One region of the Flavobacterium sp. 40-81 genome, then DNA from elsewhere that is predicted to be linked to it. Evidence: riboswitches for the same ligand, from Rfam matches in the RefSeq annotation. Region 1 holds a riboswitch; the other holds the start of a gene.
The links. Region 1 has a riboswitch for S-adenosylmethionine ahead of BGO42_RS11185 (Na+/H+ antiporter NhaC family protein). Riboswitches for the same ligand answer to the same signal wherever they lie in the genome.
Positions count from the first base shown of each region.

Region 2: linked by a shared signal. The riboswitch ahead of BGO42_RS01610 (homocysteine S-methyltransferase family protein) and the one ahead of BGO42_RS11185 (Na+/H+ antiporter NhaC family protein) in region 1 are both predicted to bind S-adenosylmethionine.

Region 1 is NZ_MKTM01000030.1:11,779-14,899, forward strand. Features, by position in the region: gene fabG (3-oxoacyl-[acyl-carrier-protein] reductase) at 1-444, opposite strand, end outside; gene BGO42_RS11185 (Na+/H+ antiporter NhaC family protein) at 520-1,839, opposite strand; SAM-I-IV-variant riboswitch at 1,907-2,004, opposite strand; gene BGO42_RS11190 (Crp/Fnr family transcriptional regulator) at 2,146-2,682, shown strand; gene BGO42_RS11195 (DinB family protein) at 2,740-3,121, shown strand, end outside.
Region 2 is NZ_MKTM01000008.1:54,251-57,371, reverse strand. Features, by position in the region: gene thrA (bifunctional aspartate kinase/homoserine dehydrogenase I) at 1-379, shown strand, start outside; gene BGO42_RS01615 (trans-sulfuration enzyme family protein) at 420-1,592, shown strand; SAM riboswitch class I at 1,670-1,791, shown strand; gene BGO42_RS01610 (homocysteine S-methyltransferase family protein) at 1,972-2,973, shown strand; gene metH (methionine synthase) at 2,973-3,121, shown strand, end outside.

The sequences.
Region 1 (3,121 bases):
TTTAACACCCACAACAGAACTCATATTGATAATCGATCCCGCACGATTTTTAAGCATGATCTTCTGAACTGCTTTTGTCATGTTGAAAACCGATTTTAAGTTAACATCAATAACCGTATCGAAATCTTCTTCAGAAATACGCATTAAAAGGTTATCTTTTGTAATTCCGGCATTGTTAATTAAAATATCAACGTTTCCGAATTCGGCAATTACATTGTCTACTAACTGCTGTGCTTCGTTAAAATCCGCAGCATTCGACTGGTATCCTTTTGCTTTTACTCCTAAAGCTATTAATTCATTTTCTAAAGCTTTTGCCGCTTCTGCAGAAGAACTATAAGTAAAAGCTACATTTGCACCTTGTTTTGCAAATACTTCGGCAATTCCTCTTCCGATTCCTCTACTCGCTCCTGTGATGATTGCGGTTTTTCCTTCTAGTAATTTCATATTAAAAATTAAAGTTTGTTTATTTGAAATGAAAGACAAATATAACAATTCGGTTTTAATCCTTATCCTATTGTTTTAAACTTTAAAGAATTTATTGGTTAACCTGTCCCAATGACGGTTATTAATTGCAATCATCGTAAACAGAAACAGGAATACCACATACCAGGTATTCATGATCAGGTCGGTAAAATGGAGTTTCCCGCCCGCATAGTTCAGCAACAGCAATACCTGCGCACCATACGGCAGTATGCCCTGTACAATACAACAGAAAATATCCATTACGGTTGCTGTTTTACGGGAACTCAAATGGTATTCGTCATTAATCTCCCTGGCGATATTCCCGGTAATCACTATCGATACCGTATTGTTCGCAATCGCAAGATTGGTAAAGCTCACCAAAGCACCAATTCCCATTTGTGCGGATCGCTTGCTTTTAATCCTGGCTTTTATTTTGTGCAGCACATAATCGATTCCGCCGGCTTTTGCCACCAATGCCGCCAAACCGCCGGTTAACATGGACAGCAGGAAGATATCGATCATGCTGATAAATCCTTCATATATTTTCTGTGCGAAAACCAAAACCGAAAAATCATGACCAACCAATCCGATAAATCCGGCAGTCAATATCCCGATCAGTAAGGTTGCAAAAACGTTCACTCCCATCACCGCCAATCCGATTACTAAAAAATACGGCAGTATCGCTATAAATTCATAATTCCCTTTGTTGATGGCAACGGCACTGGTTTCGGTTGTTAAACCGAGGTACAACAAAATAATTACCGTTATAATGGAAGCCGGCAGAGCAATAAACAGGTTGACTTTAAATTTATCCCGCATTTCACAACCCAAAGACTGCGTCGCCGCAATAGTGGTATCGGAAATAATCGACAGATTATCCCCCAGCATCGCACCGCCTAACAGCGAACCGCAGATTAACGGTAAGGAAGCACCGCTTTTATCGGCCAGGCTTACCGCTATGGGGCCCAAAGCAACTATCGCTCCTACAGATGTTCCGGTAGCGGTAGATAAAAAGGAAGCCACCAGGAAAATTCCTAACGGGAAATATTCAATATTAATGTTGTTGATTCCGAGGTTTACAATCGATTCCACGGCTCCCATTGCCTGCGTTACACTGGCAAAACCGCCCGCCAACAGGTAAATAAGACACATGGTCATGATTTTACTGTCGCCACAGCCTTTAATTAAAGTATCAATCTTATCTTCTGTCGTATTTTTAAAAAAGATAAAGGCTGCAATAATCCCAATCACTACAGCTAACGGTGAAGGGAAAGCATAAAAATCATTCAGAATGATTCCGGCACCCAGAAAAGTAAAAATAAATACGAATAGTGGTAGCAAAGCTAAAGCATTGCCCTTTTTTTTAGATTTTTTCATCATCGATTGCTTATGAATTTAATTAAGCTCACGACGACAAGCAAAACTGGTCAAGAAAGTAGTGTGTGAAAACAACATTTTTTCCAACAGAATTGGCTTATCGTTTTAGCACCTTGCTCGTTGTTGCAGGTTGCTATCTCTTTTGCGAGATTCGTGATAACGGCGGCAAATATAATTCTTTTTTTGTCTTATTTTCACAACAAGTCGTTTTTTGATAAAAAAATAACAACATTTGACGCTAAAAGACGCAGCTCAGGATTTCGCATTATTCGTTTTTTTATTAATTTTATGGCAATATTCACACCAATGACAGCAATAGAAATATTAAATTCACTACTCAACGAAAATTTACTTTGGGAAAATGAAATCGTATTCCGGCGGAACGAATACCTTGCCAGTGAAGGCACCGTAAACACTTTTGTATACTTTGTGATTAGCGGAAGCCTTCGTATTTATACCCTGGACGGTAACGAAGAGAACACCATCCGTTTTGGGTATAAAGATTCCTTTATTACGGCAATTGACAGCTTTTTTACCGAAAGACCGACCGGTTTTTACATTCAGGCGCTAAAAAAGACCACTGTGAAAGTGATTTCCAAAAAAGTTTTACTGGAATTTATCGAAAGTGATGCCAGCCGGCTGAAATTATGGAACAGCATCCTTAGCCTTTTGATTGTACAGCAAATGGAACGGGAAAAAGATTTACTGATCTCCTCACCTGCCGAGCGGTATAAAAGCATCCTGAACAGAAGTCCGCAGCTGTTCCAGGAAATCCCGGACAAATACATCGCTTCCTATTTGCGGATGACGGCCGAAACTTTTTCACGAATCAAAAAGTCTTGACCTGAATCAATTTTTAATTCCTTGTTATCACTGAATTTTGCAGTAAACAATTGAATCATGAAAACAGACGCATTACTAGACGAACTTACGGCGGTAACCCTTAACAATATTGCGATTGCCAATCATTTTAAAACACTGGATACCGAAACGCTAAACTGGCGGCAGTTCACCAAAAGCTGGACCATACTGGAATGTATTGAGCATTTAAACCGTTATGGTGATTTTTACACCAAAGTGCTGTACAACGCCATCCGCAATACAAAATTTAAAAAACCGGAACCGGTGTACAAAAGCGGATTACTGGGCGGTTATTTTGTCCGGACAATCAAAGAAACCGGCACCAAGAAAATGAAAACATTCCGGGCTTACGATCCTTTAGGCATTTCTTTAAACGAAATTATTCTCGATATTTTTATTGCACAGCAGGAAGAACTGCTGC
Region 2 (3,121 bases), on a different contig from region 1:
GTTTGAAGAAATTCAGATCCGGAACCTCATTCCGGAAAACCTGAGAGCCGGTAATGCAGCAGCATTCCTGACGCGAACAAAAGAACTGGACAGCATTTATGACGAGCTGAAAGCCGCCCAAAAACCAAATCATGTGCTGCGTTATATCGGGGAATTATCCGGCGACCTGCAGCAGGACAAAGGCAATCTCGAAGTAAAACTGGTTTCCGTACCAAGTGATTCCGCCTTAGGACAGCTAAAAGGTTCCGATTCAATTTTTGAAATCTATACCGATTCATACGGAGATCGTCCCATTGTAATACAGGGAGCCGGTGCAGGCGCTTCCGTAACGGCGAGAGGCGTTTTTGGCGACATACTAAGACTATCGGAAAAAAAATAAGCATAAAACAAAACCAGCAACAACTTAATACACAAATAAAATGAGTACTGAAACCTTCGGATTTGAAACCCGGGCCATACGTTCGCAGTTAGAACGTTCGCAATATTTGGAACATTCCGTGCCTTTATACCTTTCGTCAAGTTTTGTCTTCGAAGATGCCGAAGACATGAGGGCTTCCTTTGCCGAAGAAAAAGACCGGAATATCTACAGCCGTTTCAGCAATCCGAATACGACCGAGTTTGTAGAGAAAATCTGCCAGATGGAAGGAGCCGAAGCCGGATATGCTTTTGCAACCGGAATGGCAGCGGTCTATTCCACCTTTGCCGCATTGCTGAACTCCGGAGATCATATTGTTTCTGCCAGCAGTGTCTTTGGTTCTACACACACGCTGTTTACCAGATACTTCCCGAAATGGAACATCACGACGTCCTATTTTAGCATTGCCGAACCGGAAACGATTGAACGTTATATTCAGCCGAATACAAAAATCCTGTATGCCGAATCGCCAACGAATCCTGCTGTAGATATACTGGATCTGGAATATTTGGGAGCGCTTGCGAAAAAGCACAACCTGATCCTGATTATCGACAACTGTTTTGCAACACCCTATATCCAGAACCCGATACAATTTGGTGCCGATCTGGTGATCCATTCGGCAACAAAACTAATAGACGGTCAGGGAAGGGTACTGGGCGGTATCACGGTAGGAAAAGAAGATCTGATCCGTGAGATCTATCTGTTCTCCCGGAATACCGGTCCGTCTTTATCGCCGTTCAATGCCTGGGTATTGTCCAAAAGCCTGGAAACTTTGGCGGTAAGAGTCGAGAAGCACTGTGAAAATGCAGAGAAAGTAGCGGCATTTTTAGAAGAACACCCGAATGTAAAAACGGTGAAGTACCCGTTTTTAAAATCCCACCCGCAATATGAGATCGCTAAAAAGCAAATGCGATTGGGCGGAAACATTGTCGCTTTTGAAATCAAAGGCGGTATTGACGCCGGAAGACAGTTTCTGGATAAGATACAATTGTGTTCCCTGTCGGCTAACCTGGGAGATACCCGGACGATAGTAACACATCCGGCATCGACAACACACAGCAAACTGACGGAAGAAGAACGACTCGCAGTGAGCATTACCGATGGACTGGTACGCGTATCGGTAGGACTGGAAACGGTAACCGATATTATTAACGATTTAAAACAGGCGCTATCCTGATAAGCAATAACTTATAAGATAGATTTGGTTGGTATAAAACAATTGCTTTACTTTGCACTGTTCTTATACACACTGAAATGTTATCACGAAAGGCGGAGGGATTAGACCCATTGAAGCCTTAGCAACCCTTTATCTATAAAGAAGGTGCTACATTCTACCTTATAAACGGAACCTGTTTCGGATTAAGGATAGATAACAAAGAATACTTTTCTGGTATTCTCCTCCAATTTTCTGATGACATTTTTTTATTCCGGACCCGGTTCGGAAGCTGCTAAAGACAATATAAAACAGTCCCGGTTTTCGTATATCCATACGTTAACTGCGTTGTAAACAGTATTGTGCTTTGGCAAAGTTTGTGAACAAAATAAAAAACAAACCAATGTCAAAAATTAAAGAAGCCATACAAAACAGGATACTCATTCTCGACGGAGCAATGGGAACCATGCTGCAGCGCTATAACTTCTCTGAAGAAGATTTCAGAGGCGAACGTTTTAAAGATTTTCCACATCCGTTAAAAGGAAATAACGACTTGCTGTCGCTCACTCAGCCGCAGGCAATCCGTGAAATTCATGCCAAATATTTTGAAGCCGGAGCCGATATTGTGGAAACCAATACTTTTTCCGGAACCACTATCGGTATGGCCGATTATCATCAGGAAGACCTGGTGTACGAACTCAACTACGAATCGGCTAAAATAGCCCGTGAAGTTGCTGATGAGTTTACGGCTAAGAACCCTGAAAAACCAAGATTTGTTGCCGGTTCCATCGGGCCGACCAACCGTACGGCAAGCATGTCGCCGGATGTAAACGACCCCGGATTCAGGGCGGTTACTTTCGACGATTTGAGAATTGCCTATAAACAGCAGGTAGAAGCGTTGATCGATGGCGGAAGCGATATCCTTTTGGTTGAAACCATCTTCGATACGCTCAATGCCAAAGCGGCCTTATTTGCAATAGATGAGGTAAAGGAAGAACGCAACCTGGATATTCCTGTCATGGTGAGCGGAACAATTACCGATGCTTCCGGAAGAACATTATCCGGACAAACCGTAGAAGCCTTTTTGATCTCCATCTCTCATATCCCCTTGTTAAGCGTAGGCTTTAACTGCGCCTTGGGAGCCGATCAGCTAAAACCCTACTTAAAGCGATTGGCACACAACACGTCCTTTAATGTATCGGCACATCCGAATGCCGGATTGCCGAATGCTTTTGGACAATATGACCAGACGCCGGAAGAGATGCAGTTGCTGATCAAAGAATACTTAGACGACAACCTGATCAACATCATCGGAGGATGCTGCGGAACAACGCCGGAGCACATCAAACTGATTGCTGAAGTGGCAAAAGAATACAAACCAAGAATTTTAGAAGTAAACGCATAATGGCAGAAGCAGACTGTAAAAAATATTTAAAATTATCAGGACTCGAACCGTTGTTAATCACACCGGAAAGTATTTTCGTGAATGTCGGAGAACGTACCAATGTTACCGGCTCGCGAAAATTTTTGCGTTTGATAAAAGAAGAGAAATA